Regions from separate parts of the Streptomyces sp. NPDC048566 genome, predicted to be linked through region 3. Evidence: riboswitches for the same ligand, from Rfam matches in the RefSeq annotation. Region 3 holds a riboswitch; each other region holds the start of a gene.
The links. Region 3 has a riboswitch for thiamine pyrophosphate ahead of thiO (glycine oxidase ThiO). Riboswitches for the same ligand answer to the same signal wherever they lie in the genome.

Region 1: linked by a shared signal. The riboswitch ahead of ACGFS9_RS20745 (thiamine ABC transporter substrate binding subunit) and the one ahead of thiO (glycine oxidase ThiO) in region 3 are both predicted to bind thiamine pyrophosphate.
Region 2: linked by a shared signal. The riboswitch ahead of thiC (phosphomethylpyrimidine synthase ThiC) and the one ahead of thiO (glycine oxidase ThiO) in region 3 are both predicted to bind thiamine pyrophosphate.
Region 4: linked by a shared signal. The riboswitch ahead of ACGFS9_RS27675 (purine-cytosine permease family protein) and the one ahead of thiO (glycine oxidase ThiO) in region 3 are both predicted to bind thiamine pyrophosphate.

The regions. Positions count from the first base shown of each region.
Region 1 is NZ_JBICWL010000013.1:92,434-100,124, forward strand. It holds gene ACGFS9_RS20715 (FtsK/SpoIIIE domain-containing protein) at 1-246, opposite strand, end outside; gene ACGFS9_RS20720 (hypothetical protein) at 249-602, opposite strand; gene ACGFS9_RS20725 (GntR family transcriptional regulator) at 742-1,521, opposite strand; gene ACGFS9_RS20730 (NUDIX hydrolase) at 1,540-2,007, shown strand; gene ACGFS9_RS20735 (hypothetical protein) at 3,182-3,694, opposite strand; gene rlmN (23S rRNA (adenine(2503)-C(2))-methyltransferase RlmN) at 4,131-5,237, shown strand; TPP riboswitch at 5,277-5,382, shown strand; gene ACGFS9_RS20745 (thiamine ABC transporter substrate binding subunit) at 5,459-6,559, shown strand; gene ACGFS9_RS20750 (ABC transporter permease) at 6,535-7,691, shown strand, end outside.
Region 2 is NZ_JBICWL010000004.1:182,706-190,396, reverse strand. It holds gene ACGFS9_RS09730 (IclR family transcriptional regulator) at 47-784, shown strand; gene ACGFS9_RS09725 (SsgA family sporulation/cell division regulator) at 883-1,320, shown strand; gene ACGFS9_RS09720 (YibE/F family protein) at 1,408-3,069, opposite strand; TPP riboswitch at 3,141-3,297, shown strand; gene thiC (phosphomethylpyrimidine synthase ThiC) at 3,290-5,110, shown strand; gene ACGFS9_RS09710 (VOC family protein) at 5,201-5,587, opposite strand; gene ACGFS9_RS09705 (DUF1801 domain-containing protein) at 5,593-5,955, opposite strand; gene ACGFS9_RS09700 (LysR family transcriptional regulator) at 6,173-7,060, shown strand; gene ACGFS9_RS09695 (VWA domain-containing protein) at 7,233-7,691, shown strand, end outside.
Region 3 is NZ_JBICWL010000006.1:68,400-76,090, reverse strand. It holds gene ACGFS9_RS12790 (thiazole synthase) at 106-900, opposite strand; gene thiS (sulfur carrier protein ThiS) at 904-1,104, opposite strand; gene thiO (glycine oxidase ThiO) at 1,101-2,279, opposite strand; TPP riboswitch at 2,277-2,389, opposite strand; gene ACGFS9_RS12775 (NAD(P)/FAD-dependent oxidoreductase) at 2,650-3,897, shown strand; gene ACGFS9_RS12770 (Rv2175c family DNA-binding protein) at 3,960-4,331, shown strand; gene thiE (thiamine phosphate synthase) at 4,420-5,079, shown strand; gene metF (methylenetetrahydrofolate reductase [NAD(P)H]) at 5,336-6,259, shown strand; gene ACGFS9_RS12755 (hypothetical protein) at 6,315-7,292, shown strand; gene ACGFS9_RS12750 (phytoene desaturase family protein) at 7,354-7,691, opposite strand, start outside.
Region 4 is NZ_JBICWL010000026.1:13,685-21,375, reverse strand. It holds gene ACGFS9_RS27700 (adenosine deaminase) at 1-371, opposite strand, end outside; gene ACGFS9_RS27695 (VOC family protein) at 445-837, opposite strand; gene sph (sphingomyelin phosphodiesterase) at 1,325-2,320, shown strand; gene ACGFS9_RS27685 (aldo/keto reductase) at 2,507-3,433, opposite strand; gene ACGFS9_RS27680 (alpha/beta fold hydrolase) at 3,543-4,364, opposite strand; TPP riboswitch at 4,601-4,695, shown strand; gene ACGFS9_RS27675 (purine-cytosine permease family protein) at 4,687-6,090, shown strand; gene thiD (bifunctional hydroxymethylpyrimidine kinase/phosphomethylpyrimidine kinase) at 6,261-7,058, shown strand; gene gndA (NADP-dependent phosphogluconate dehydrogenase) at 7,286-7,691, shown strand, end outside.

The DNA.
Region 1 (7,691 bases), on a different contig from region 3:
CAGGCGCAGGATGCGCGGGGCGCGGGACTCCGGAACGGGTCGGTTGGCGATGCGGGCGAGGGCCAGGCGCCAGCGCGAGGGCGGGACGGTCAGCCTGCACGCGTCCATCACCGAGGTGTAGTTGACCAGCACCCGCCCGATGGCGAAGGCGGCACCGAAGGCCAGCCAGTACCAGGCGGGGCGCCGCCACCGCAGGATCACTGCGGCAGCGACGACGAGCACCAGCGCGACGGCTAAGACCTTCATGATCAGGCCGCCTTGGACGCCGAGCCAGCGGCGGCGAGCGAGGTGACGGCGACCGCACGGAAGGCGATCCCGTGCCGCTTCTGGCCGTTGAACTCGTTCTCCCACGCCGAGGCGACCAGGCCCGTGAGCGCGACGGGAGTGCCCATGGCCAGGTCCTCGGAGACGCCCGGCGCCGGAACGGTGAGCTTGAGGATCTCCACCTCGTCCGGCGTGGAGAACATGACCTCCACCGTCATCAGGGTGACGCCGTCCTTGTCGAGGGCGATCTCACCGGTTCGGCGGTCCTTGACCTTCGGCTGCGGAGCCTTGGCGACCATCACGGTCGCGTTCGTGGTGTCGACGGGAATCTGACGCACAGCAATTCACTCCTCTATAGAGGCTGGACTCTGTCACTCATGTATAGGAGTGACATGAAGAAGAGTGCATGACTCCTGTATATGAGTCAACCCGCCGCGAAGAAGAACTCGCGACGGGCTGCGGGGAGTTGAGGACGCGTCAGTCGACGGCCGGAATCCGATACTCGAAAACGAACTGGTCAGCGGCCATGAGCGTGTCGCAGACCTCGACCACGCGGCCCTCGGTCGTACGGGCCTCACGGATCAGGTGGATGACCGGGGCGCCGGGGCTGAGGGCCAGCTCCGAGGACTCCGCCTTGGAGGCCGGCCGGCCTTGCAGGGTCTCGACGAACTCCTCGAACTCGTGCCCGTGGTCTTCGAGTCGGGCGTAGATGCCGCCACCGCCGGGGTTCTCGGCGAACAGCTCGGGGATGTCCTTCACGACGTCCCACGGCAGGTACGACGTCGCCGTTTCGACGGGCGTGCCGTTGCGGAAGTAGAGCCGTCGCCGGGCGAGCACCTGAGTGCCGGCGGGGACGCCCAGTCGCTCCGCGGCATCCTCCGGGGCCTCCATCGGCCCGATGTAGAGGACGCTCACCTTGGCCGTGGCGCCGGACTGCGCGGACTCGGCGAGATAGGCAGCCTTGCCACCCTGCCGAAGGGAGCGCCGGAAGCGGTCAGAGGACCGATGGCGCACGGGCGGCCGATCCTTCACGATCGATCCCTTGCCGTGCCGTGTTTCGACGAGCCCGCTCGCACGCACCTCGACCATGGCCTTGCGGATCGTGCCGCCTGAAACGCCGTAGCGGTCGATCAGCTCGGACTCACTGGGCACCATGTCGCCAGGCTCGATGACACCGGCCCGGATCTGCTGCACGATTTCGTCGGCGATCTGTACGTAGCGAGGTACGGACCGCTCACCTCCTACTGCTGTTCCCATAGTCCTTCTCTTCCTCCTATGCTCCTGCACATGAGTAACAGTGCCCAGGAAGGCGAGTCAACGCCGCTCCACTCCGTGTCCGTAGCCGGAGTGGTCATCGGCGAAGACGGCCGACTCCTGGCGATCCGCCGTGCGGACAACGGCACTTGGGAACTTCCCGGCGGCGTACTCGAACTCGACGAGACCCCCGAGGCCGGCGTCGCCCGAGAGGTATTCGAGGAGACGGGCATCCACGTCGAGGTGGACCAGCTCACCGGGGTCTACAAGAACACCACCAGGGGCATCGTCGCCCTGGTCTTCCGCTGCAAGCCCTCCGGCGGCACGGAACGCACGTCCAGCGAATCAACCGCGGTCGACTGGCTCACACCCGAAGAGGTCAGCGAACGCATGGCCGAGGTCTTCGCGATCCGGCTCCTGGACGCCTTGGACGGCAACGGGCCTCACGTGCGGAGCCATGACGGCAAGAGCCTGATCGCAGTGCGGTAGAACTTTCCCTACTTCATCAAGCCGGCTGCGCTCCGCTCCGCCGGGCGCGCTCCCGGCTCCGCGCCGGGCGCCGCTCCTGCCTTCGGCCCGCTCCGCCCGCGCTGCGCCGACGCGCGCCCACGGGGCTGGGCGGGGTATCAGCGTGGAGAAGTGGCAACGGTCAGAACAGCCTCCGGCGGGGGCGCTCAGGCTCCGAGATGGCGGGGGCGCCGTTCGCGAGTGCCGGCGGACGGTGGCGTGCGCGGGGGTGCTCCCATCCCGTCTGCCGTCGACCCAGGCAGAGCCGAGCAGACGCGGCCCAGGGCGTCCAGGTCGTTCGTACAGTGGCGCGCTCCACCTGGACGCCCTGAACCACGCCCGCTCCACGGTGTGTGGGCCGACGGCAGACGGGATGGGAGCTGGGGGGATTGAGGTGTGTGGGCTTCTGTACCGGCCGTCACTGAGTCGGGTGACAAGGAATGCTCTTCGCCTGTGAAGAAAGGAGGGCCGAGTCGCAATCGCCTGAGGTCACGTCGTACGCTGACCGTGTGTCTACCGCTATTCGTTCGGATGAGGCGGGGCTGGCCCTCTGGACAGAGGCGCCGTGATCGGTTCCAATAGCACTTCCTCCGGACGGCTTAGTGCACGGCCGTAAGAGCAAAGGGAGAGGGGTGCAAGGCCAGTGGCCCTACACCCCTCAAGGGAAAAACTGACGCTAGATGGCGGCAACCATCAAGCGTCTCGGCTAGGCAGTACGCGCTTGGCTGAGCGTCCGGTAGGCGCACTCGCCCTTACGGCCGATGCACGGCGGAAACGTGGCCCCCGCGTCGTGCGTCGTGGTCACTCCGTACTGGTCCGTGTAGTCACCGTTCGCCGGGACTCGCTGACCGGTCTTCCACTCTCCGTTCGGGCCGATCGGCCCGTGCCTTCGCGTCATGCGAAGGTCTCCTCTCTGTGAGTTGACTTATGAGCGTCGTTGACCTGAGTGCACGGAGGGCCGCGTCCCAACCCGACAACGGCTCCGCTACCTGTTCGTGCGGCAGTGGCTGGTTCGAATTGCGAGTGCCGAACAGCTCGCAGCAGGGAGCCGTGTGCCTTCGCCAGGACGGCACCATTTCCGGGTACGCCGGCCAACCTCACTGCATGGAGTGCGGAGCGGTGTGGGTGCCCCGGTAGCAGTACCGGACGGAGCCACTTAATGGTCCTCGCCCCCTTGGAAAAGCGGGGCCTGACCGTCGGTGGGGCCGTCAGCCTGTGTCACGTCCGTTCGTAGGACCCACGAGCGGTCGGGCATACGGCCCACAAGCCCTACCTTCAGGGCGCGCTGGAAGATCATGTTGATAGCCGATTTCGGCGCCTTCCAGTCCGGGTTGACCCATCCCCGGTTCTGCCACTCTTCGGTGATCTCGGACATCCGCATCGGACGGCCGGCTTCTGTCAGGAGTTGTACGGCCCGTCGCACCGAGGCGGTTACCGCCCCCTCCGCTCCGTGGCCCCGCCTGCGCTTGGCGCGAGGCTCGCTTGAGTCGGCGCCGACGGAGTCGGTCACACGTCCCGCATCCCCCGGCTCAAAGATCTGCTTGAGTCCGTACACGACGGACCGCAGGTTGCGCACGCGCTCCTGTACTTCACGGAGTTCAGTCTCCGCCTCCAGGAGTTGCCGCTGCGCCACCCCCAATGCGTCCCGAAGTGCTTGGTCCTCTGCCATGATCCCGAAGGTTAGCACATCTGAACGCGACGAACGCGTGGCAACTTCTGAACGCTCAACGTGGGAGTCAGCCGAGGATTACCTAACTCAGAGACCTCTTGACCTTGGAATGTAGCAAGCAAAAGTGTCATACAGGAGAAAACAGGCAAATTAATCGAACCGCACGCATCGAACAAACACTCTATGAATCAACGTGGAACTTGGAGTTCGTTGAACGCTGTGGCTAAGTGTTCGAACTGCTGTTGATCATTGGTGCACGTCGGTTGATTGGTCTGACGTCGTACCGTGCGAGCCACAGAAGAAGGACGGACGACCGCCTGGGCCGTCTGTGGGCCGTGCGAGGCGGATCGGCAACGACAGATGGCGACCGCCAGCGACAGGCCCCCAGACCTTGAGCCGCAGGTCACCCGATTGGATCTGCGACACTGGTGGGGTTATGCCGAAGCCCGGAGAACTCACCTTTGTCGCGCCGCGCGGAGCCAAGAAGCCGCCGCGGCACCTCGCCGATCTCACGCCCGCCGAGCGCAAGGAGGCGGTTGCCGCGATCGGTGAGAAGCCGTTTCGCGCCAAGCAGCTCTCACAGCACTACTTCGCCCGGTACGCCCACGACCCCGAGCAGTGGACGGACATCCCGGCCGCCTCGCGCGGAAGGCTCCAGGAGGCGCTGCTTCCGGAGCTGATGACGGTCGTCCGGCACCTGTCCACCGACCAGGACACCACCCGCAAGACGCTGTGGCGGCTCTTCGACGGCACGCTCGTCGAGTCCGTCCTGATGCGCTACCCGGACCGGGTGACCATGTGCATCAGCTCGCAGGCGGGCTGCGGGATGAACTGCCCCTTCTGCGCCACGGGACAGGCCGGGCTCGACCGGAACCTGTCGACCGGCGAGATCGTGCACCAGATCGTCGACGGGATGCGGGCGCTGCGCGACGGCGAGATCCCCGGCGGCCCGGCCCGGCTCAGCAACATCGTCTTCATGGGCATGGGCGAGCCGCTGGCCAACTACAAGCGGGTGGTCGGCGCGATCCGCGCCCTGACCGACCCGGAGCCGGACGGCCTCGGCCTCTCGCAGCGCGGCATCACCGTCTCGACCGTGGGTCTGGTGCCGGCCATCAACCGCTTCGCCGACGAGGGCCTCAAGTGCCGGCTGGCGATCTCCCTGCACGCCCCGGACGACGAGCTGCGCGACACCCTCGTCCCCGTGAACACCCGGTGGAAGGTTCGCGAGGTGCTCGACGCCGGATGGGAGTACGCCGCGAAGTCCGGGCGGCGCCTGTCCATCGAGTACGCCCTGATCCGCGACATCAACGACCAGGCGTGGCGCGGCGACCGGCTCGGCCGGATGCTCAAGGGCAAGCCGGTCCACGTCAACCTCATCCCGCTGAACCCGACCCCGGGGTCGAAGTGGACGGCCTCGCGGCCCGAGGACGAGAAGGCGTTCGTCGCGGCCATCGCGGCCCACGGCGTGCCGGTCACCGTCCGGGACACCCGCGGTCAGGAGATCGACGGGGCGTGCGGTCAGCTCGCCGCGACCGAGCGGTAGTCTGATAACCGTCACGGCCAACCGGCATCAGTCAACTTCATATTCCGACAGGGGAGCGCCACAGCGCTGAGAGTGCGGGACAGACCGCAGACCCTCTGAACCTTGCCCAGGTCATTCTGGGTAGGAAGTTCGGTCATCACTCAAGCTGTTGCGCCCTGCCCGGGAACCGTCAGAGGTCCCGGGCAGGGCCGCGTCTTCTCCTGGTCACCCAGGAGGAATCAGTGAGCACCATCACCAGCAGCAGGCGGCTCGCGGCCACGGCCGTCGGGCTGAGCCTCGTCACCCTGCCCGTGCTGTCGGCGTGCGGCTCGTCCGACGCCGACGCCGGCGCCTCGGGCGGGAAGAAGACCGTCACGCTCGTCACCCACGACTCGTGGGCCGTCTCCAAGAACGTGCTCGCCGACTTCGAGAAGCGGTCCGGGTACACGGTCCGCGTCCTGAAGGACGGCGACGCCGGGCAGGCGGTCAACAAGGCCATCCTGACCAAGGACAACCCGCAGGGCGACGTCTTCTTCGGCGTGGACAACACCCTGCTGAGCCGGGCCCTCGACAACGGGCTGTTCCAGTCCTACGAGGCGAAGGGCTCCGCCGGGATCGCCGACCGGTACCGCGTGGACGGGGACAAGCACCGCGTCACGCCGGTCGACTCGGGCGACATCTGCGTCAACTACGACAAGGCGTACTTCGCGAAGCACCACCTCGCGCCGCCGCGGTCCTTCGACGACCTGGTCAAGCCCGCCTACAAGGACCTCCTCGTCACCGAGAACGCCTCGACCTCCTCGCCCGGCCTCGGCTTCCTGCTCGGCACCGCGGCGCAGTACGGCGACGACGGGTGGCAGGGCTACTGGAAGAAGCTCAAGGCCAACGGCGTGAAGGTCGTGGACGGCTGGGAGCAGGCCTACAACGACGAGTTCTCCGGGTCCGCGGGCGGCCGGAAGGCCAAGGGGGACCGTCCCCTCGTCGTCTCCTACGCCTCGTCGCCGCCCGCCGAGGTCGTCTACGCCGACCCCAGGCCCGACACTGCTCCCACCGGCGTCGTGGACGGCACCTGCTTCCGCCAGGTCGAGTACGCCGGCCTGCTGAGCAACGCCGGGAACAGCGAGGGCGGCAAGGCGCTCCTGGACTTCCTGCTCACCAAGGAGTTCCAGGAGGACATGCCGCTCAACATGTTCGTGTACCCGGTCACCGGCACCGCGCGGGTGCCCGAGGAGTTCACGGAGTTCGGACCGCAGGCCAAGGACCCCCACACGCTGGCTCCCGCGAAGATCGCCGCCGACCGCGACCAGTGGGTCACGTCGTGGACCTCGCTCGTCCTCAAGTAGCCGAGGGCGCCCCGCGCGCGGCCCGCCGGCGGAACGCGGCGCGGCTCGGCCTGATGGCCCTGCCCGTCGCGTTCTTCGCGGTGTTCTTCGCCTATCCCGTGAGCGCGATCGTCGCGCGCGGGCTCCACGGCGACGGTGGCTGGCGGTTCGGCCGCATCGTGGACGTGGCGGCCCGGCCCGACATCCGGCACGTGCTGTGGTTCACCACCTGGCAGGCGCTGGCCTCCACGGCGCTCACCCTGCTGGTCGCGCTGCCCGGCGCCTACGTCCTGGCGCGCCTGGACTTCCCCGGAAAGCAGGTCCTGCGGGCCGTGGTGACCGTGCCCTTCGTCCTGCCGACCGTCGTCGTGGGCACGGCGTTCCTCGCGCTCGTCGGCCGGGGCGGACTCCTCGACGAGCTGTGGGGCGTCCGCCTGGACACCACGGTGTGGGCGATCCTGCTCGCGCACGTCTTCTTCAACTACGCGGTCGTGGTGCGGACCGTGGGCGGCCTCTGGTCGCAGCTCGACCCGCGCCAGGAGGAGGCCGCCCGGATGCTGGGCGCCTCCCGCCTCGCCGCCTGGCGCAGGGTGACGCTCCCGGCCCTCGCCCCGGCCGTGGCCGCCGCCGCCCTCATGGTCTTCCTCTTCACCTTCACCTCGTTCGGCGTGGTGCAGATCCTCGGCGGCCCCGCCTTCTCGACCCTGGAGGTCGAGATCTACCGGCAGACCTCCGAGATCTTCGACCTCGGGACGGCGGCGGTGCTCACCCTCGTGCAGTTCGCGGCGGTCGGGGCGATCCTCGCGGTGCACGCCGCGACCGTCCGCCGCCGCGAGAGCGCGCTGCGGCTGGTGTCCGCGCGGACGACGGCGCGCAGGCCGCGCGGCGCGGGGCAGTGGGCGATGCTCACCGGGGTGCTGGCGAGCATCGCCGTCCTCCTCGTGCTGCCCCTCGCCGTCCTCGTCCAGCGCTCACTGGACGCCCCGGACCTCGGCTACTACCGTGCGCTGGCCCACGACGACGGGGGCACCTTCCTCGTCGCCCCGATCACCGCCGTCGGCAACTCGCTGGAGTACGCCCTCGCCGCCACCGCGATCGCGGTGCTGATCGGCGCCCTGGCCGCGGCGGCGCTGACCCGCCGCGCCGGACGGCT
Region 2 (7,691 bases), on a different contig from region 3:
GTCCGCCGAACCGGACGCGGCCGCCCTGGAGCCGCACCCCACCACCCTGATCGGTTCGGTCCAGCGGGCGATGCGACTGCTGGAAGCGGTCGCCTCGCGCAGCCAGGGGGCGCCCGCCAAACAGCTTGCCCGGGAGGCCGGACTCGCGCTGCCCACCGCCTACCACCTGCTGCGCACCCTCGTCCACGAAGGCTATCTGCGGCGCGACAAGGGATTGTTCTTCCTCGGGGACGCCGCCGAGCGCCTGAGCGGCAGCGCAGCCCAGCAGAAACGTCGCAGCACGGTGCGCGAGACCCTCGCCCGCTGGTCTGACGCGATCGGAGCTCCCGTCTACTACGCGATCTACCGCGAGGGCGAGATCGAGGTCATGGGGGTCGCCGACTCCCCCGCGACCCCCGCGGTCGAGGAGTGGGCCGATTTCCGGGAGACCGGCCATGCGCACGCGATCGGCCAGTGCCTGCTGTCCCAGCTCGACGAGACCGCTCGACGCGACCACCTCGCCCGGTATCCGGTGCGATCCCTCACCCCGTACACGGTGCGTGACGGCGAGCGGCTGCTCAGGCGGCTCGAACGCACCGCCCGGATGGAGCCGGTGATCGAGCGGCAGGAGTACGCGCTGGGGGCCGTCTGCGCCGCCGTGCCCGTCACCGTGGGCCGTACCGCCGGGGCGATCGGCCTTTCCCTGCCCTCCCGTCAGGCCGACCGGCTGCCTCTCGCCACGCAGCGGCTGCAGAGCGAGATGGGCCAGGTCCTGGGGTCACTCGGGCTCTCTATCAGCATCTGAAAAATCACTCCTTGTGATCTACCGTGCACGTTGCGCAATATTTCAGCTGTGTCGGGGGATGATTCCTGGCCAGACGACGGCGAACGACGGGGTAGGCGATGCGCGAGTCGGTGCAGGCAGAGGTCATGATGAGCTTCCTCGTGTCGGAGGAGCTCTCCTTCCGCATCCCGGTGGAGCTGCGCTACGAGACCTGCGATCCCTACGCCGTGCGGCTGACCTTCCATCTGCCCGGTGACGCGCCGGTGACCTGGGCGTTCGGACGGGAGCTGCTGATCGACGGGGTGGGCCGGGCCTGCGGTGACGGCGACGTGCACATCGCGCCGGCCGACCCGGACACGCTCGGTGAGGTGCTGATCCGCCTTCAGGTCGGTTCCGACCATGCCCTGTTCCGGTCGGGTACGGCTCCGATCGTGGCGTTCCTCGACCGGACCGACCGGCTCGTGCCGCTGGGCCAGGAGCGGTCCCTCGACGGCTTCGGCACCAGCCTGGACGAGGCCCTCGACCGCATCCTCGCCGAGGAGCAGAGCGCGGGCTGAGAGCCTGCGACCCGACCGCCGTGACGCTGCCGCGGCAGCGGTTCCGCGGTGAACGCCGCAGGGTCGCGCGGGCCTGTCCACCAGGGGTCAGCGTTTGCGCCGCCGTCCCTTTCCGCTCTTCGCGGGTGACCCGGACGCAGCCGGTTGCGGGGCGGCCGGGCCTCCCGTGCGGTCGGCCGCGACCACCAGAGCGGCCAGTGCGGTCGTCACGGGCACGGCGGCGACCAGACCGATCGACCCCACGAGCGTGCGCACGATCTCCTCGGCGACGAGTTCGCTGTTGGCGACCGTGCCCACGCTGCTCTGCGCGATCGAGAACAGCAGCAGCAGCGGCAGCGCGGCGCCCGCGTAGGCCAGGACGAGGGTGTTGACCACCGAGGCGATGTGGTCCCGGCCGATCCGGATTCCCGCTCGATAGAGACCGCGCCATCCCATGGTGGGATTCGCCTCGTGCAGTTCCCAGACCGCGGACGTCTGTGTCACCGTCACGTCGTCGAGCACACCGAGCGAACCGATGATGACACCGGCCAGCAGCAGACCGCTCATGTCGATGGCCGGGTACAGGCCGTGGATCAGCCCGGTGCTGTCGTCCGTGTTGCCGGTCAGGAAGGCCCAGTCGATGAAGACCGAGCCGAGGATGCCGATCAGCAGCAGCGACAGGAGCGTGCCGACCACCGCCACCGAGGTCCGGGCCGACAGTCCGTGACACAGGTAGAGGGCGATCAGCATGATCGCGCTGGAGCCGACGACCGCCACGATCAGCGGGTTCGACCCCTGAAGGATCGCGGGGAGGATGAAGAAGTTCAGGATCAGGAAACTGATGGCGAGGGCGATCAGCGCCATGATGCCCCGCATCCGGCCCACCACCACGACGACCACGGCGAACAGGCCGGCGAGCAGGGAGAGGGGCAGCCGGCGGTTCGCGTCGGTCACCGAGTACTGGAGGTTCTCGGGGGCAGAGGGCTCGTAGGCGACGATGACCTTCTCGCCGCGGTGCAACTGCCGTGACTGGTCCGGCTGGACGATCTCGGTGAACGTGCGGCCCGTGTCCTTTCCGGAACCGATCCGGATGGTCGCCCGCTTGCACGCACCCTTCGCCTGCTGCCGGCCCAAGGAGCCTTCCGGTGCGGAGGTGTCACCGCCCGGGGTCCCCCCGGAGGCGTTCACGGAGGCGCAGTCCACCTCGACGACCTTCGTGACGGTCGCGTTCTGCGTCTGCCGGTCGAAACCGACACCGGTGCGCTCGTGGGCCGGGGCGCCACCGGGCCACAACACCACGAGTCCCACGGCGACAGCGGCCGCGAAAGGGATCAGAACCGCGGCGATGACCCTGCGCAGACGCATCGATACGGGCGCTGCGGGGCCGTGGCTGTGCGTGTGGCCGTGTCCACCGCTCGGGCCGTGCCCGTGTCCGCCCCCCGACCCGCGCCCCCGGCCGTCACCCGGGCCCTGCCCGTGTCCGCCACCGGAGACCGGTCCGTGACCGTCACCGGGGCCCGGTGCACCGCCCTGGCCCGGTCCGCGGCCGTCGTACGGTCCGGGACCGGGCTTGTCGTCGAGGAGGCCGCCGTTCCCGCCGCCGACCGCGGGGTCATGAGCCGTTCCCTGCCCGGTGTCGTGCCGGTGGCCGTACGCGGACCCCGGCCCATGCCCCTGACCGGCACCGGGACCATGTCCACGGCCGTCGCCGGCGCCTCGACGGCGCGGCGGCTCGGACGGTGGGAACGAGGGCTGCTGGGTCGTTGTCACCGACCGATCATCGCAAGAACGGCAAGGGCCCCCTGTTCACCGCGCCAGATATGACGCTAGCGTGGTGGCACCTTTGTACACGCGGGAGCTCGGAGCACCGGGCTGAGAGGGCGCTGACCTCCGTCTTCGCGATGTTTCACATGAAACATCGGTGAACGGAAGCCGCTGCGTCGACCGCCGAACCTGTTACCGGGTAATGCCGGCGTAGGGAGTAGGTCTCATGACCATCAAGGACGTCAACACGCCTGCCTCCAGCCAGTCGGACGGTGCCACGTCGCCGTCCGGAGGCGAGGAGGCAGGGAAGTCCATCGGCTGGCACAAGGCGTACGTCGAGGGTTCGCGGCCCGACCTGCGGGTGCCGGTCCGTCAGGTTCACCTGACGAACGGGCAGTCCGTGACGCTGTACGACACCTCCGGCCCGTACACCGATCCGTCCATCGACACCGATGTGCGCCGGGGCCTGGCGCCGGTGCGGGAGAACTGGATCATCGCTCGCGGCGACACGGAGGAGTACGCGGGCCGACCCGTTCGTCCCGAGGACGACGGAATCAAGCACACCGCGCCGCGGGGCGGTCTGCGCAATCTCGACGCCGTCTTTCCCGGGCGTCCCCGGCTGCCGCGGCGAGGGCGCTCGGGGCAGGCGGTCACGCAGCTCGCGTACGCGCGACGCGGCGAGATCACTCCGGAGATGGAGTTCGTGGCGGTCCGGGAGAACGTCGAGCCCGAGATCGTCCGGGCGGAGATCGCCGCAGGCCGGGCGGTGCTGCCCGCCAACGTCAACCACCCCGAGATCGAGCCGATGATCATCGGCAAGCGGTTCCTGGTGAAGGTCAACGCCAACATCGGCAATTCGGCCGTCACCTCCTCCATCGAGGAGGAGGTCGAGAAGATGACCTGGGCGACCCGATGGGGCGCCGACACCGTCATGGACCTGTCCACCGGGCGCAACATCCACACCACGCGCGAGTGGGTGCTGCGCAATTCCCCCGTGCCCATCGGAACGGTCCCGCTGTACCAGGCGTTGGAGAAGGTCGACGGCCGGGCCGAGGAACTCACCTGGGAGATCTACAAGGACACGGTCGTCGAGCAGGCCGAACAGGGTGTGGACTACATGACGGTCCACGCGGGTGTCCGCCTGGCGTACGTGCCGCTCACCGCGAACCGCAAGACCGGCATCGTCTCGCGCGGCGGTTCGATCATGGCCGCCTGGTGCCTGGCGCACCACAAGGAGTCGTTCCTGTACGAGAACTTCGAGGAACTCTGCGAGATCCTCGCCGCGTACGACGTCACGTACTCCCTCGGCGACGGCCTGCGGCCCGGATCCATCGCGGACGCCAACGACGCCGCGCAGTTCGCCGAGTTGAGGACACTCGGGGAACTCAACACGGTCGCGAAGCGTTTCCACGTACAGACGATGATCGAAGGCCCGGGACACGTCCCGATGCACAAGATCAAGGAGAACATCGACCTTCAGCAGGAGATCTGCGATGAAGCTCCGTTCTATACGCTCGGCCCGCTGACCACCGACGTCGCGCCCGCGTACGACCACATCACCTCCGGTATCGGTGCCGCCATGATCGCTTGGTGGGGCACCGCCATGCTCTGCTACGTGACGCCCAAGGAGCACCTGGGCCTGCCCAACCGTGACGACGTCAAGACCGGGGTCATCACGTACAAGATCGCCGCTCACGCGGCCGATCTCGCCAAGGGCCACCCCGGTGCTCAGGACTGGGACGACGCGTTGTCCGACGCCCGCTTCGAGTTCCGGTGGGAGGACCAGTTCAATCTGGCCCTCGACCCGGACACGGCACGGGAGTTCCACGACGAGACGCTGCCCGCCGAGCCGGCCAAGACGGCCCACTTCTGCTCCATGTGCGGTCCGAAGTTCTGCTCCATGAAGATCAGCCAGAGCATCAACGAGCGGTTCGGCGGGGACACCGCCGAGGGTGCGTCGGCGGAGGAGATCTCCGAGGGCATGCTCCAGAAGTCGCGCGAGTTCGCGGCGGCGGGCAACCGGGTCTACCTGCCGTTGGCCGACTGACCCGGTCGCGGGGCGCGGTCCGGGGAGGTGAGCCTGCCCGGACCGCGCCCGGGGCGGATGCGCCCCGGCCGGGGCGGGCGGCGCGGGCGGTCATGCCGGGCTGTCCTGCGGATACCAGCGAAGCTCCACGGTGTTGCCGTCCGGGTCGCGCACGTACAGCGAGGTGGCCGTACCGCGCGCGCCGAAGCGCGGGCCGGGACCGTCGACCACGGTGAAGGTGCCGGCGGCGATCACCTCGTCCCAGTCGAGCGGCTCCACGGCGAGGCAGATGTGGTCGACGTTGGTCCCCGCGCGGACTCCGGCGACGAGATCGATGATGGTCTCCCCGGTGACCCGCACCGACGGGAACGGGGCCTGCCCGAGGCGCCACTCGGTGACGCGCACCGGCTCCAGGCCCAGCAGCCCGACGTAGAACTCCAGGGACCGTTCGACGTCCTCGACGGTGAGGACCAGGTGGTCGAAGGCCTTCACGCGCACGGGGGTCATGCCGCCTCCAGGGCCACCGCGAGGCGCAGCCACTCGGCGAAGAGGGCGGCGTCGACCTCGTCGGCGCGGCCGAGTTTCACCGAGGCCATCCGGCGGGCCCCGGGCACGAGCCGGCCCGACGGATCGCTCACGTCCCGGCCGCGCCAGAGGCCGAAGGTGACGGAGGACGTGTGGGCCTTGAGCAGGCAGACCGGGGTCCGGCCGGGTTTGTCGCCGAGGCTCCAGACGGGATGCCCGTGCCACACGGCGCCCGAGGCGGCGGGCAGGACCGATTCGACGACCGTGACGATCCGCTCGCCGATGTCGCGCAGCGGGTGGTCGAGGGTGTCCAGGTAGGAGGTGATCTCCGAGGCAGACATGGGGTTCCGTTCGGTTCGGGCCGGTGAGGGCCGCGGCGGGAGTGTTCCCGGGAGGTGCCGGTCGGGAGGGTGTGACGGTGCGGGGGAGGCCGGAGCAGCCCGGCCGCGGACGGTCCGGCGGGCCGTGGTGACGTCTTCCACGATCCGCTGTCCGGGGAGTGTCATCAAGGCATGATCGGTATACGACCGTTGAGTCGGATTCAACGCCGGAGGGGCTGTGCTGGAGCGACTGGAGATCGAGGCCTTCCTGACGCTGGCCGAGGAGCTGCATTTCGGCCGTACCGCCGAGCGGCTGCGCATCACGACCGGACGCGTCAGCCAGGTGATCAAAAAGCTGGAGCGGCGGCTGGGCGGCGCGCTGTTCGAACGCAACAGCCGCTCCGTCCGGCTCACCGCGATCGGGCGCGGACTGGCCGACGACCTCGCGCCCCTGGTCGCGGCGATGGACGAGGCGGTGGATCGGGCGATGCGGGCCGGTCGCGGAGTCACCGGGGAACTGCGGGTGGCCTTCCTCGGCGAGTGGACCGCTCCGGCACTGCTCCGGGCTGTCGCCCTGTTCGGTGAGCGGCACCCCGGCTGCCGGGTGGAGGTGCGGGAGGTGCAGCTGGCCGACTCGCGGGCCAGTCTGCTGGACGACTCGATCGACCTCCTGCTCGCCTCGTACCCGTTCGACGGAATGGCCTGCGGACCCGTGCTGCTGCGGGAGAGACGGGTCCTCGCCGTGGCGGCCGGGCACCCCCTCGCGCACGAGGAGGAGCTGTCCGTGGAAGTGCTCGCCGATCACCCCGTGGTCCAGTACCCGCAGGTGACCTCGGCGGGGTTCAAACGGGACCGTACCCCGGACCACACGCCCTCCGGCAGACCCGTTCCGAAGGGACCGGTGGGCGAGTCGTTCTCGCAGATGCTCACCCTCGTCGCGATGGGCCGGGGCGTCCTCCCGGTCGGGGAGCACTCCCGGCGGTACTACCCGCGGCCCGACATCGCCTACGTGCCCTTCAGCGACGCGGCACCGATCGAGCGGGGGCTGATCTGGAAGGAGAGCAACACCACCGAGCGCGTGCGCGCGTTCGTGCGCGCGGCCACCGACGCGACCGAACGGCGCTGAGTGCGCACACCACCCCGTGACGCGGTGACCGCACCTTCGCCAAGCGGCCGGGCGACGGGTCGCTCCCGGGCGGAGCCGGTTCCGACGCGCCCTCGCCGGATCGGCGGGGCCGTCTGTGCGGAGATGGCACCTGTTCGGCCCCGGTCCCGGATTCTCTGGGCAGACTGGGCGCATGACAGGGACATCGATGAGCAAGGGCGGCAACCTTCCCGTCGCCGCCGGGGCGGTGCGGGTCGAGCTCGGGTGGTCCGGCAGCCCCGGAGGGCCGGACGCCGACGCCTCCGCGCTGCTGCTCGGTGCCGACGGGCGGGTGCGGGACGACGGCGACTTCGTCTTCTACAACCAGCCCCAGCACGCCTCGGGCGCCGTGCGCCATCTGGGCAAGCGGCGGGAGGCCGCCGGGACGACGGACACGGTCGGCGTGGACCTGACGGCGTTGGAGCCGCAGATCGAGCGGGTCCTCCTCGGCGCCTCGGCGGACGGAGGCACGTTCGGCCGGTTGACGGGCCTGCGGCTGCGGCTGCTGGACGCCGCGACGGGCGAGGAGCTGGCGGTGTTCGAGATGGAGGCCACGACGGAGACGGCGTTCATCGGGGGTGAGCTGTACCGGCGCGCCGGCGCGTGGAAGTTC
Region 3 (7,691 bases):
CCGCGCCGGCCCCGTTCGGGGAGGCGCGTCCCCCCACGGCGCGGGACGGGCCCGGCCCGCCCGCGCCCGCCGAGAGGGGCGCCGCCGCGCGGGCCGTCGCCCCGGTCAGAAGGCCGGCCGCTCCGGGTCCAGGTCCGCCCGGCCCTCGGTGGGGGAGGAGGCGGAGGCGAAGTGCCGGCGCGGGATGCGCCCCGCCCGCCGGGCCAGCCGGCCACCCTCCACCGCGTGCCGCATCGCCTCCGCCATCAGCACCGGCTCCTGGGCGCGCGTCACCGCCGAGGCGAGCATCACGCCCGCGCAGCCCAGCTCCATCGCGAGCGCCGCGTCCGAGGCCGTACCGGCCCCGGCGTCCAGAATCACCGGTACCCGCGCGCGCTCGACGATCAGCTCGAAGTTGTGCGGGTTGCGGATGCCCAGCCCGGAGCCGATGGGCGAGCCGAGGGGCATGACCGCCGCGCAGCCCACGTCCTCCAGCTTGCGGGCGAGCACCGGGTCGTCGTTGGTGTAGGGCAGCACGGTGAAGCCGTCGTCGACGAGGGTCTCCGCCGCGTCGAGCAGCTCCACCGGATCGGGTAGCAGGGTGCGCTCGTCGGCGATGACCTCCAGTTTGACCAGGTCGGTGCCGAGCGCCTCGCGCGCGAGGCGTGCGGTGAGGACGGCCTCGCCGGCGGTGTGGCAGCCGGCCGTGTTCGGCAGCACGCGGATGCCGAGCCGGTCCAGCACCGACAGCACCGAACCGTGCACGGACGGGTCCACCCGCCGCATCGCGACGGTCGTCAGCTCCGTGCCGGACGCCACCAGGGCGCGCTCCAGCACGTCGAGGCTGGGCGCCCCGCCCGTGCCCATGACGAGCCGGGAGGTGTAGCTGCCGCCTCCGAGGAGGAAGGGGTCGTCGGCCATCGGTCAGCCTCCTTGTACGGCGGTGAGGACCTCGACGCGGTCGCCCTCGGCCAGCGCCGTGGACGACCACCGTCCGCGGGGGACGACGGTCTCGTTCAGGGCGGCGGCCACCCCCGAGGGCGCCGGGGTGAGGGTCGCGACGAGGGCGTCGAGAGCGGTCCCGGCGGCGATCCGCCGCCGCTCTCCGTTGACGACGATGTTCATGCGGGCTGCTCCGAGAGGGCGGAGGCGCCGAAGCGCCGGGGGGAGAACGGGCGGGCTTCGGCGGGGAGTTCGCCGGTGGTCAGGACGTGCGCCAGCACGTCGCCGGTGACCGGGGTGAGCAGCACCCCGTTGCGGAAGTGGCCGGTGGCCAGCAGCAGACCCTCCAGTGCGGTGGGGCCGAGCAGCGGCGCGTTGTCGGGGGAGCCGGGGCGCAGGCCCGCGCGGGTCTCGGTGAGCGGCAGCTCGGTGATCCCGGGGACCAGCTCGTGGGCGTCGCGCAGCAGCTCGTACACGCCGCCCGCCGTCACCGTCGTGTCCCAGCCCAGTTCCTCGCTGGTCGCGCCCACGACGAGCTCGCCGTTCTCCCGCGGCACCAGGTAGACGTGGCTGCCGCGGACCACGGCCCGCACCGTGCGGTTCAGCAGCGGCGGGCGGTCGCGCGGCACCGCCAGCCGGAGCACCTGGCCCTTCACCGGACGGACCGGCGGCAGGACGTCGGCCGGGACGCCTTCCAGCCGGCCGCTCAGGCTTCCGGCCGCGAGCACCACCCGGCCCGCGCCGAGCGCCGTGCCGTCGGCGGTCACCACCCCGGTGGCCCGGTCGCGGTCGACGGTCAGCCGCTGCGCCCAGGTCCGGTGCAGGCGCACCCCGGCCCGCTCGCACGCCGTGAGCAGGGCCGCGGCGAGGCGCCGCGGGTCGATCTGGTGGTCGCCGTCGACCCGCAGGCCGCCGCGCACCCCGGGGGCGAGCATCGGCTCCAGGCGGCGGCACTCCCGGCCTGTCAGCCACTGCGACGCCAGTCCGCAGCGGCTCTGCAGCGCGTGCAGGTCCCGCAGGTGGGCGCGGTCGTCGGCGTCCAGCGCGACCGCCAGGGTGCCGCACTGCCGGTGGCCCGGGTCCCGGCCGCTCGCCTCGGTGAGCTCGGCGACGAACTCCGGGTAGCGGCGCGCCGAGGCGAGGTTGAGCCCGAGCAGGGTCTCCTCGCCGTAGTGCAGTTCGGTGACGGCGGCGAGCATCCCGGCCGCGACCTGCGCGGCCCCACCGCCGGGCTCGGGATCGACGAGCGCGGTGGCGAGTCCGCGCTGCGCGGCCCGCCAGGCCGTGACCAGGCCGATGATCCCGCCCCCGATGACGAGGACGTCGGACGGTCGTGTGGACGAGTGTGTAGGCGACATGGGCGTCCAGCCCCTCCCTTCGCCGGCATGACCCGGATCAGGTTCGTACGGTCGGAGGCCGCCCCAGCCTCCCTCTCAGCCCGTTGCGCCGGGCTCCCGCGAGTGCTTTGCGTCCGCCACCCTAGCCCGCGCCCCGCGAGCCGGTAAGGGAGCCTCGGCCCGGCGCCCGGGCGGACGGCTCCGTGCTCCGCGGCGGAGCGGGCCCTCGGCGCGGGGGCGGTCCGGGTGTCCGCCGCGTCCGGCCGCCGGCCGTGCCCGGCGGCCGGGAGCGGCCGCCGTCCGCGGGGGCGCCTTTTCCGCCGGCCGCTGTGCGGCGGATCACCGGACGTGAGCGATGACTGACGCAACGTCAGGTGTCTATGGTGATCTGGTGAGCGAGCAGACGCAGGCGAAGGCGCAGGGGTCCACCGCGCGGCGGGTCGTGGTGGTGGGCGCGGGCATGGCCGGGGTGCAGACGGCGGTCGCCCTGCGCGAACAGGGGTTCACCGGCACCGTCACGCTGATCGGAGCGGAGCCCCACCAGCCCTACGACCGGCCGCCGCTGTCCAAGGCGGTCCTGCTCGGCACGGCGGACGGCGCGGCCCTCGACGTCGACTTCGCGGCCCTCGACATCGAGCTGCGGCTCGGCCTGGAGGCCCTCGGCGTGCGCGCCGCGGACCACGAACTCGACACCGCCGCGGGGCCCGTCCCCTACGACGTCCTGGTCGTGGCGACCGGCGCCGAACCCATCCGTCTCCCCGGCGCGGAGGGACTGCCGGGAGTGCACCTGCTGCGCACGCTGGACGACGCCGAACGGCTGCGCCCCGTCCTGCTGGGCCGGCAGGGCATCGTGGTCGTCGGAGCGGGCTGGATCGGCGCCGAGTTCGCCACCGCGGCGCGTGAGGCGGGCTGCGCGGTGACCGTCGTCGAGGCCGCCGACCGGCCGCTGGCCGCCGTGCTGCCCGCCGAGGTGGCCGCCCCGATGGCCGCCTGGTACGCCGACAGCGGGGCCACGCTGCGCACGCGCACCCGCGTGGAGCGCGTCGAGCCGGGGGCCGTGGTGCTGGACGACGGCTCCCGGGTGCCCGCGGGCGCCGTGGTCGTCGGGATCGGCGCGCGGCCCGCGACCGGCTGGATCGCCGGCTCCGGCATCGCCCTCGGAGCCGACCGGGAGATCCTCGCCGACGCCCACCTGCGCACCTCGCTGCCGGACGTGTACGCCGTCGGCGACTGCGCCTCCTTCCCGTCCGGACGCTACGAGGACCGCCTCCTGGTCCACCACTGGGACAACGCGCTCCAGGGGCCCCGCACCGTCGCCGCCAACATCGTGGGAGCGACGCCCGCCGCCTACGACCCGGTGCCCTACTTCTGGTCCGAGCAGTTCGGTCGTTTCGTGCAGTACGTCGGCCACCACACGCCCGCCGACGAGCTGGTGTGGCGGGGCGACCCCGCGGGCGCCGCCTGGTCGGTGTGCTGGCTGCGCGGGACACGCCTGGTCGCCCTGCTGGCGGTGGGCCGCCCGAGGGATCTGGCGCAGGGCCGGCGGCTCATCGAGGCGGGGGCCCTCATGGACGCGCCGCTGCTCGCGGACCCGTCGAGGCCGCTGAAGACGGCCACCGCGCAGACCCCGCCCGCCTGAGCCCGTCCCGGGTCGGACGCCCTCGGCTTCCGACTGTCGGTCCGGGATGGCAGGCTTGTCCCGTGACCGAGATTGACGCAAAGATCGATGCTCTCGTCCCCGCCTGGCTCACCCTCCCCGACATCGCCGAGCAGTTCGGCGTCGAGGTGACCCGCGTCCGGCAGCTGGTCAAGGACGGCCAGCTGATCGCCGTACGCCGTGGTGAGAACCGCGCGCTGCACGTCCCCGCCGCCTTCATCGACGGGAACGAGCAGAAGGTCGTCAAGGGCCTGTCCGGCACCCTGACGCTCCTGCGGGACGACGGCTTCACCGACGAAGAGGCCCTCGAATGGCTCTTCACCCCCGACCCCACCCTGCCCGGCACCCCCGCGCAGGCGCTGAGCGAGAATCGCGGCACGGAGGTGAAGCGCCGCGCCCAGGCGCTCGCCGTCTGACCTGTTCGAGACGATTCGGCGCGGCGAGCGCGGCGGCCGGGCACCCGGCCGCCGCGCTCCCCGCGCACCGACCACGGGGGACCCACGCATGCCCGCAGCAGCCGCCACTTCCGCCCGCGCCCGCCTCGCCGACGCCCGCGTCTACCTCTGCACCGACGCCCGCAGGCGCCAGGGCGACCTCGCCGAGTTCGCCGACACGGTCCTCGCGAGCGGCGTGGACATCGTGCAGTTGCGCGACAAGGGCATGGAGGCGGCCCAGGAGCTGGAGCACCTGCGGGTCCTCGCCGACGCCTGCGCCCGCCACGGCAAGCTCCTCGCGGTCAACGACCGGGCCGACGTGGCCCACGCGGCGGGCGCCGACGTGCTGCACCTCGGCCAGGGCGACCTGCCCGTCCCCGCCGCCCGCGCGATCGTCGGCGACGGGGTGCTGATCGGCCGCTCCACCCACGCGGGTCCGGAGGCCGAGGCCGCCGCCGCCCAGGACGGCGTGGACTACTTCTGCACCGGCCCCTGCTGGCCCACCCCCACCAAGCCCGGCCGGCACGCCCCCGGCCTCGGTCTCGTCCGGCACGCCGCCGGCCTCGGCACCGACCGCCCCTGGTTCGCGATCGGCGGCATCGACCTCGGCCGCCTCGACGAGGTCCTCGAAGCGGGCGCCCGCCGGGTCGTCGTGGTCCGGGCCATCACCGAGGCGGAGGACCCGGGCGCCGCGGCCGCCGAGTTCGCCAAGCGGCTGCGCGCCGCGTAGGACCGTCTCCCACCGGGCTCCGTCCCTCCCGCGGCGGGCGTACGGCGGCGGCCCGCGAGGCCGTCGGGCCGTCCGGGAGGCGCCGGCCCGCCGGCCTCGCCTCGGCCGGCGTCGCGGCCCGCTCCCGGCCGGGAACGGGGGGTGACCGCCGGCCGGGAACGGCCCGGCTGTCCGAGGGGTGGACAAGAAGCCGACAGATGGGACAAATCCCATCGGTTCGGTTGGGGGACCGGCCCCCGCTGGCTAACCTGCGACTATGGCCCTCGGATCTGCCTCCACCAGGACTGATCGCGCGCGAACGGTGCGCGACATGCTCGCGACCGGCAAACAGACCTGCTCGTTCGAGTTCTCCGCGCCCAAGACCCCGAAGGGCGAGCGGAACCTGTGGAACGCCCTGCGGCGGGTCGAGGCCGTGGCCCCCGACTTCGTCTCGGTGACCTACGGGGCCGGCGGCTCCACCCGGGCCGGCACGGTCAAGGAGACCGAGCAGATCGTGCTCGACACGACGCTCACCCCGGTCGCCCACCTGACGGCCGTCGACCACTCGGTCGCGGAACTGCGCAACATCATCGGCCAGTACGCGGACGCCGGCATCCGCAACATGCTCGCCGTGCGCGGCGACCCGCCGGGCGACCCGATGGGCGAGTGGGTGGCACACCCCAAGGGCCTGACCTACGCCGCCGAACTCGTGCGCCTCATCAAGGAGTCGGGTGACTTCTGCGTCGGCGTCGCCGCCTTCCCCGAGATGCACCCCCGGTCCGCGCACTGGGACGTGGACGTCTCCCACTTCGTCGACAAGTGCCGCGCGGGCGCCGACTACGCCATCACCCAGATGTTCTTCCGGCCGGAGTCCTACCTGAGGCTGCGCGACCGCGTCGCCGCCGCGGGCTGCGAGACGCCGGTCATCCCGGAGATCATGCCCGTGACGAGCGTGCGGATGCTGGAGCGGCTGCCGAAGCTGTCCAACGCCTCCTTCCCGGACGTCCTGAAGGAGCGGATCCTCACAGTCAAAGACGATCCGGCCGCTGTACGCTCCATTGGCATCGAGTTCGCGACGGAGTTCTGTGCGAGGCTGTTGGACGAAGGGGTCCCCGGACTGCACTTCATCACGCTGAACAACTCCACGGCGACACTGGAGATCTACGAGAATCTGGGCCTGCACCACCCACAGCAGGCCTAGACCGGTCGCACCCGCGTACGACAGACTGCGTGCGGCCACTGGGAGAGGGGCGTACATGGGCTTGACGGTCCTCTATCTTGCGTTCGGCATCGTCGCGCTGTGGCTGCTCGGCGAGGTCCTCCTGCAGTACAAGGCGCGCCTGAGGTTCCGGCTGCTCGCCTTCGTCGGCTTCCTCGGTGTCGTCCTCGGCGTCCTGATGCACTCCGTCGTCGTCATCGGCCTCGGCGCGATCGCCTTCACCGTCGGCCAGACGTACGTGACCCTCTCCTTCCGCAAGGGCTTCGCCCAGGGCTGGGCCATCAACGGGCGCTCGGCGCCGGAGGACGCGGAGCGTCCGGCCAAGGCGAGCAAGCGCCGCCGCGGCGAGCCGGAGCCCGCGGACCCGCCGGCCGAGAGCCACGGCCCGGACGTGCCCGCCGAGGCCGCCTTCGGGCACGACGACGACCCGTACGCGGGGGACGACGACGTCTTCGCGCCCGCCCCGTCCGACCGGTTCATGCCCCCCGGCGCCCCGGACCCCTCGTCCGCCGAGTCGACCGCGGTCTACGAGCCGCAGCCACTGCCCGAGGACACCGGCTCCTACGGGGTGTACGACACCGCCGGCTACGGCGCCGACCCGTCCTACGCCGACCCGGCCCAGGACCAGCAGGCCTACGCGGCCACGGCCCAGTCCCCGGACCAGCAGGGCTACGGCTACGACGGCTACCCGGCCTACGACCAGCAGCAGTACGGCTACGACAACGGCCAGCAGCAGTACGCGGCCTACGCGGACCCGTACAACGGCACCCAGACCTACGGCGCCTCGTACGACACCACGGGCTACGGCGACCAGCAGTACGCGCAGCAGGGCTACGGCCAGCAGCAGCAGTACGGCAACGGCGGCTACGCGGGGGAGACGCCGGCCGGCGGCGTCTGGGTGCCGCAGCAGCGCGACACCGACGACACCTACGGCGGCGAACTCCCGCCCGAGCAGCAGCAGTACCCCTACCAGGGGAACGGCGCCACCGGATACGACGAGCAGTACCGCTACTGACCCGAGCGCCGGGCGCACGGCCCGCGGGCGGCCCGGACACCGCCGCACGCGCGACCCGCGGTCACTGCGAACCCCGGAAGTCCGGCCCCTCCACGATCAGCCCCGCCACCAGGGCACCCGACATGCCCGCGTGCGGCAGTCCGCCGCCGGGATGCGCCCAGCCCCCGGCCGTGAACAGCCCCGGCAGCCGGGTGCTGTTCGCCGGGTACAGCAGGCGGCCTCCTGCCGCGGCGAGCGCCGGCGCGGGCACCGCGCCTCCCGGGGCGCCGGTCGCCTCCGCGATGTCGGCGGGGGTCCTGCTCTCGTGCCACAGCAGCCGTTCCCGCAGACCCGGCAGGGCGGGCTCGGCGGCGTCGAGGACGCGCTCCACGTCCGCCGCGGACACCGGCACGCCGGAGG
Region 4 (7,691 bases), on a different contig from region 3:
TCCACGACCTCGGGCAGCGTCAGCCCGCCGTTCACCATGAGCTCGGGCGCGTACCGCACCTCGCCGTACACGACTCCGTCCTCGGCGAGGTCGAGCACGTACTCCTCGGCCGTGCGCAGCAGGCCCTCGCGGGACTGCATCACGGCGAGGGTGTGCTCGAAGGTGGCTATGTAGCGCACCAGGTCGCCGGAGTTGGCGGCCTCGTAGTACCACGCGGCCAGTTCCTCCGGGTCGGTGGTCGGAAGGGCGTGGCCGACGGCCCCGGCCAGCTCGACCAGCGTGGCCGGGCGCAGACCGCCGTCGAGGTGGTCGTGCAGCACCGCCTTGGGGAGCCGGCGGATGGTGTCGATGTCGATGCGGGACGCGGTCATGTGCGGAGTTCCTCGGCAGGTCGTTCGGAGCGGAAGGAGCGGAGCGGGGAGGTCGGGCGGCGGAGGGCGGGGCTCACTCCGCGGGCTGGAGCAGGTCCCAGCGGTTGCCGTAGAGGTCCTGGAAGACGGCCACGGACCCGTACGGCTCGTGGCGGGGCTCCTCCAGGAAGGTCACGCCGGCGGCGAGCATCCGGGCGTGGTCGCGGGCGAAGTCGTCGGTGTGGAGGAAGAAGCCGACCCGGCCGCCGGTCTGGTCGCCGATCCGGCCGCGCTGCGCGTCGCCGCGGGCGCGGGCGAGCAGCAGCCCGGTCCCACCGCCCGCGCTGCCGGGCTCGACGACGACCCAGCGGGAGCCGTCGGGCCGGGGGGCGTCCTCGGCCAGCCGGAACCCGAGGGCTTCGGTGTAGTGGCGGATCGCCTCGTCGTAGTCGTCCACGACCAGGGTGACCAGTGCGATGCGTCTCATCGGACCTCTCCGGAGTTATACGTAACACGTAGCGTACGGCATCCCGTCAAGTGCTCCGGAACCCCTCCCGTCCGCCACCCTCGCCCCGGCCGCGCGCCGTCGTCTTCCCCGGCACGTGCCCGCTCACCGGCGGGCGGGCCGCCGAGGGCGGTGGGGTGACGGGGGCGGTGGGGTGACGGGGGCGTGCCCGGCCGGGCACGGCCGCTTCGAACGGAGGCACACACACAGAGGCGGCGTCGGCGTCGGCGTCGGCGTCGGCGTCGGCGTCGGCCGAGCATGGCGGGCTGAGCACGCCCGGACGAGCACCGCGCCGTTCCGGTACGAGCTGCTCGGCCGACGCCGCGTCGGCGCGCGGACCGTCCCGGCGGTGGTCGCCGGACGTACTTCTCCTCGACATCCTTTCCCTGCACGGGAGTTACCAGGGGGTAGTCCCGAATGATGGGATGTGCGGCGCCACACCGACCCCCCTCACCCCCAGGGAGCCCCAGTGCCGCACTCCTCACCGCGCCGTGCGCGGTGCGCTGCCGCCCTCGCGTCGTCGCTGACCGCCGCGCTGCTCGTCGGCGCGCCGCCGGCGTCGGCCTCCGCCCCCGCGAGCGGGACGACGCCCTCGCTGAGCGTGCTCACCTACAACGTCTTCCTCATGAGCCGGAGCCTCTATCCGAACTGGGGCCAGCAGCACCGGGCGGCCGAGATCCCGAAGACCTCGTTCTTTCGCGGCAACGACGTCGTGGTGCTGGAGGAGGCCTTCGACAACACGACCTCGGACGCGCTGAAGAGCGCCGCGGCGGCCGAGTACCCGTACCAGACCCCCGTGGTGGGCCGCGGCAGGAGCGGCTGGGACGCCACGGGCGGCGCCTACTCCTCGGCCACACCCGAGGACGGCGGGGTGACCGTCCTGAGCAAGTGGCCGATCCTGCACCGGGAACAGTACGTGTACAAGGACGCCTGCGGCTCGGACTGGTGGTCCGACAAGGGATTCGCCTACGTGGTGCTGGACGTGAACGGCGTGCGGGTGCACGTCGTCGGCACGCACGCCCAGTCGACGGACCCCGGCTGCGGCGCGGGCGAGGCCGCCGCGGTGCGCGCCCGGCAGTTCCGCGCCATCGACGCGTTCCTCGACGCCCGGCACATCCCGGCCGACGAACAGGTGCTGGTGGCGGGCGACATGAACGTCGACTCGCGGAGCGCGGAGTACTCCTCGATGCTCGCGGACGCAGGCCTGGTGGGCGCCGACGAGCGCACCGGGCATCCGTACTCCTTCGACACCCGGGAGAACTCGATCGCGCACGACCGCTATCCGGACGACCCCCGCGAGGATCTCGACCACGTGCTGCACCGGGCCGGTCACGCGCGTCCCGCCGTCTGGAAGAACGAGGTCGTGCAGGAGCGGTGCGCGCCCTGGACGGTGTCGAGCTGGGGCACCGACTACACGTACACGAACCTCTCGGACCACTACCCGCTGAGGGCCTACGCCGGCTGAGCGGGCGGATCGGCCGGTCCCTTCCGCGGGGCCCGGCCGCCGGCTCGTGCGAGGCGCCCCTCGCCGGCCGGCCCGTCGCCGGCGTCCGGCGCCCCGGGAACGGGCAACGGGCACGGGGCACCGGGCACCGGGCAGCCGTGGCTTAGCCCCGCCGCCCGCGTCGGTGCGGCGCGTCCGGGGCCCGCCTCATCGGGTCCCGGACCCGCCGGCCGGGTCCGCCTGCGACGCGTCGAGGCGGGCGAGGTCCTCGTCCGTCAGGCGCAGGGCGCCCGCCGCGATGTTCTCCGCCAGGTGGTCCGGGTCGCCCGTGCCGGGGATCGCGAGCACGTGCGGGCCGCGCCGCAGGGTCCAGGCGATGCGGACCTGCGCGGGGCTCGCGCCGTGCGCCGCCGCGACCGCGCGCACCGCGTCGTCCGTCGGGTCCTCCTTCGGGCCCAGTTCTCCGCCTCGGCCGGCGATGGCGTAGAACGGCACGAAGGCGATGCCGAGTTCGCCGCAGACCCGCAGCAGGTCCTCGTCGGCCTCTGTGGTGCCGCCGAGTCCGTAGCGGTTCTGGACGGCGACCACGGGCGCGATGACGCGGGCCTCCTCCAGGTGGGTGACCGAGACGTCGGACAGGCCGAGGTGCCGGACGAGCCCGGCCTCGCGCAGTTCGGCGAGGGCGCCGAAGTGCTCGGCGACGGACGCCTGCCGCATCCGCCGCAGGTACACGAGGTCCAGGTGGTCACGGCCGAGCTGGCGCAGGTTCTCCTCGACGTGGGCGCGCAGTTGGTCCGGACGGGCCGAGGTCCCCCACTCCCCCGAGTAGTCGCGGAAGGGCCCCACCTTGGTGGCGATGACCAGGTCGTCGGGGTACGGGGCGAGTGCGCTGTTGATGAGTTCGTTGGCGGAGCGCAGCGCGGAGAAGTAGAAGGCCGCGGTGTCGATGTGGTCGACGCCCGACGCGATCGCCGTGCGCAGGACGGTGATCGAGCGGTCCCGCTCGCTGGGCGTGCCGTGGTGGAAGGCCGCGCTGCCGGTCAGCCGCATGGCCCCGAAACCGATGCGGTTGACGGTGAGATCGCCCAGCGTCCAGGTGCCCGCGGCGGCCGCGGTGATCGTCTCTGCGGTCATCGCGGCAGTCTCGCACACGCTCCCGCGGGATGCGCGGGGTCGCCGCCACCGCGGCACGGCCCGCCGGCCGTGGGCGGCGATGCGCGGGCCGGGTCCGCCGGCCCGCGGCTCAGGCCGGGCCGGCCGGCGCGACCCGGGTGGCGAAGGCGGTGAGGTCGGCGAGGACGCGTTCCGGCCGCTCCCAGTGGACGGCGTGGCCCGTGCCCTCGTAGGAGAGGAAGGCCGCTCCGTGCACCGCGTCGAGGATCGTCTGCTGGTCGTCGCGGGTCAGGAACGGGTCCTGTTCCCCCCAGACCACCAGGGTGGGGACCAGGATGCCGCCGAGGGTCGCGCGCAGGTCGGTGTCGCGCAGCGCGTGGGCGGTCTCCCGCCAGACGCGGACGGGGACTTTGACGGCTTCCTCGACCATCGTCTCGGCGAAGCCCCGGGCGAGCGGGCCGGCCGACATCGCGGCGACGAACTCCTCGGCGAACGCGCGGGGCACGGGGTCGGCGAGGCCGTCCAGCCGCTCCGCCCAGGCGTCCGCGGCGGCGTTGCCGGCGAGGGTCGCGGGGACGCCGAGCAGGGCGAGTCCGGCGATGCGGTCGGGGTGGCTGCCCGCGACGATGCGGGCGGCTATGCCTCCGCTGGACGCCCCGACGAGCACGGCCCGCGGGATCTCGGCGGCGTCGAGGAAGGCGACGAGGTCGGCGGCGAAGTCCTCCGGGGCGTAGCCGTCCGGGGGCCGTTCCGCGTCTCCGTGGCCGCGCTGGGTGGGCGCGTACCCGTGCAGGGAGGGCGGCAGCCGGCGCAGCAGCGGCTCGAAGGACCACCAGGAGTCGGCGAGGCCGTGCACGAACACGACCGGGGTGCCGCCGGGGTAGCCGGCCTCCGCGTACGGAAGGGTCGGCCCCTCGCGCAGTCGCGCGGTCTTCAGGGAGATCACGGTCACGGCGCCTGCCTCCTTCCGCCCGGCCACCCGGGTCCGGGAGCCCGGGAACGAGAGAGCGGGCGGCGATCACCTCCGACAGTACCGAGGGGCGGCACACCGCGCGCTGCAGGCGGCCCGGCCGGGTCCGGTGAGGTGTACGGGGGCGGGGCACGGGGTTCCGGGTGGTCCGCGCAGGCGGCCGGAGGGCGCGGGTCCGCCGTGCACGCGAGCCCGGGGATGGGGTTAGTGTGTCCGTCGTACCGGACACGGGGTGCCCCGACCGAGGGCTGAGATCACACCCGTCGAACCTGAACCAGTTCGTACTGGCGGAGGGATGTCTTCCATGCCATCGGCGCATGTTTCCGACGGGCTGCCCGTCGACGCACGGGCGGCCGTCTTCGACGGGGCGATGCCCGCCGCCCCCGGCGACCTGCGGGTGGAGGGCCACGGCATCGGGCCGGTGCCGGAGGCCAACCGGTACGGCGGGCCCTGGCGGCTGTTCACCGTGTGGTTCGCCCCGAACCTGACGATGACGGGTGTGTTCACGGGGACCATCGGCATCGCCCTCGGCCTGGACTTCCGCACCGCTCTGGCGGCCGTGGTCTTCGGGACGGTGGTCGGAGCGCTGCCCACCGCCGTGCTGTGCACCTGGGGCAGCCTCACCGGGATCGGTCAACTCCCCCTGGCACGGCTTGCGTTCGGCAGGGCGGTGGTGCTTCCCGGGCTGTTGCAGTGGGCGTCCTCGGTGGCCTGGGACGCGCTGATCGGGCTGTTCGGCGGGGACGCGCTGGCACGGCTGTGCGGCTGGCCGTTCTGGGTCGGCGTCCTCGTCGTGATGGCCGCGCAGGGTGCGCTCGGCGTCCTCGGCTACGAAGCGGTGCACCGGCTCCAGATCGTGATGACCTTCGTGCTCGCCGTCGCCTTCGCGGTGATCGCGTGGCGCATGCTGGACGGCGTCCACCCCGCCGCGACGGGCTCCGCGCACGGCGCCGACCGGGCGGGCGCCTTCGTGCTCACCAGTACCGTCGCGCTGAGCCTGTCGCTGTCCTGGGCCCCGTACGCGAGTGACTTCAGCCGCTACCTGCCGCGCGCCACCTCGCGCCCCCGGATGTTCTGGTGCACGCTGCTCGGTCTCGTCGCGTCGTTCGTCTCCGTGCAGGTGCTCGGCCTGTGGGGCGCGTCCGTGCTCACCGACCAGACGGCGGCGGGCGTGGAGAGGGTGCTGGGCGGCGGGGCGGCCGGCGCGTTCGGGCTGCTCGCCGTGGCGCTGGCGGCGGTGTGCAGCAACGCGATGAACGACTACAGCGGTTCGCTGGCCCTCCAGACGCTGGGGGTGCGGATGCCGCGCCCGGTGGCCGCCGCCGTGGCCGCGGCGCTCGGTTTCCCGCTCGTCCTGTGGATGCACGCCGCCGACACCGCGGCCCGCTTCCAGAACGTCCTGCTGTTCGTGGGGTACTGGATTCCCGGGTTCGTCGCGGTGGTCGGCGTGGACTGGGCGGCGCGTGCGCGCGAGCGCGGCGGCGCCCCGCCGGACCTCGCCGAGGAGTCGGCCCGGCGTCCTGCCGTGGGGCCGCCGGTACTCGCCTTCGCCGGCGCCTTCGCCGCCGCGGTCCCGTTCATGGACACCGGCCTGTACGTGGGCCCGGTGGCAGCCGCCCTGCACGGCGCCGATCTCTCGTACTACGTGGCGTTCCTCGTCGCCCTCGTCCTCTACGCCCCGCTGCGGTTGCGCCGCCGCCGGGTCTAGGGCGTGTCGCCGACGTCCCTCGTTCGCCCGGAGGGCGGCAGAGGGGGCGCGCGACACGCCCCAGCGCCGGGCCGCGCCGGTCCCGGCACGGCCCCGACCTCCGCCTCGCGCCGGTTCGTCCGCCCCTCGGGCAGGCGGGACCGGTGCCGTACTCCGAGAGGAACACCCTCATGACCACGCCGCCCCGTGTCCTGACGATCGCCGGATCGGACTCCGGCGGAGGCGCCGGGATCCAGGCCGACCTGAAGACGATGCTGGCGCTCGGCGCCCACGGGATGAGCGTGCTCACCGCGGTCACGGCGCAGAACTCCGTGGGTGTGCAGGGTGCCTGGGAGCTGACCGGGGAGTCGGTGCGCGCGCAGTACCGCAGCGTCGTCGACGACATCGGCGTCCAGGCCGTGAAGACCGGCATGCTGGCGTCGCCGTCGCTGGTCTCGACGGTCGCCGAGCTGCTGGCCGACGCGGACGTGCCCGTCGTCGTCGATCCGGTGAGCGTCTCCAAGCACGGGGACAGGCTGCTGGCGGAGGACGCCCTCGACGCGGTGCGGACCCGGCTGCTGCCGAGGGCCACGGTGGCCACCCCGAACCTGGACGAGGTGGCGCAGCTGACGGGCGTGCGGGTGGCCGACGAGGCGGGCATGCTGCGGGCCGCGGGCCGGCTGCTGGCGTACGGCCCGCGCTGGGTGCTGGTCAAGGGCGGTCACCTGCCGGGTCAGGCGGTCGACCTGCTGACCGACGGGACGGCCGAGCACTGGCTGCGGGCGCCGCGTCACGACAACCGGCATACGCACGGCACCGGTTGCACCCTGGCCTCGGCACTCGCGGTGGGCCTCGCCGAGGGCCGCGCGGTGCCGGACGCCGTACGGCGGGCCAAGGAGTACGTCACCGCGGCGATCGCGGCCGGATTCCCGCTCGGCGCCGGTATCGGTCCGGTCGACCACGGATGGGCGCTGCGCCGAAGCCCGTGAACGGGTCCGCGGGTGTCCGCGTCGGCGGCCCGCGCGCACGGGCCGCCGCGTCCCGCGCGGCGGTGTGCCCGCCGCGGTGCCGCCCGGCCCCGACGGCCGCACGTCCGGCGGGACGCGGCCGCGGTGAACAACCCGGCCCCCGCCGTGCGTACTGATCGGCACAGCGACAGTCGTCTGCTCGCCCGTCAGGTACGCGGGGACGCAGATCCGGACCCTAGGAGCACACCATGAAGGCGACCGCGCAGATCGGCGTCACAGGGCTCGCGGTGATGGGCCGCAACCTGGCCCGCAACTTCGCCCGGAACGGCTACACCGTCGCGGTCCACAACCGCACCCCGGCCCGGACCAAGGCGCTGATGGAGGAGTTCGGGCACGAGGGCTCCTTCGTGCCGGCCGAGTCGGCGGCAGACCTCGTCGCGGCGCTGGAGCGCCCCCGCCGGCTGATGATCATGGTGCAGGCCGGTTCGGCCACCGACGCCGTCATCGAGGAGTTCGCGCCGCTCCTGGAGGACGGCGACATGATCATCGACGGCGGCAACGCGCACTTCGCCGACACCCGGCGCCGTGAGCAGTCGCTGCGCGAGCGCGGCATCCACTTCGTCGGCGTGGGCGTGTCGGGCGGCGAGGAGGGCG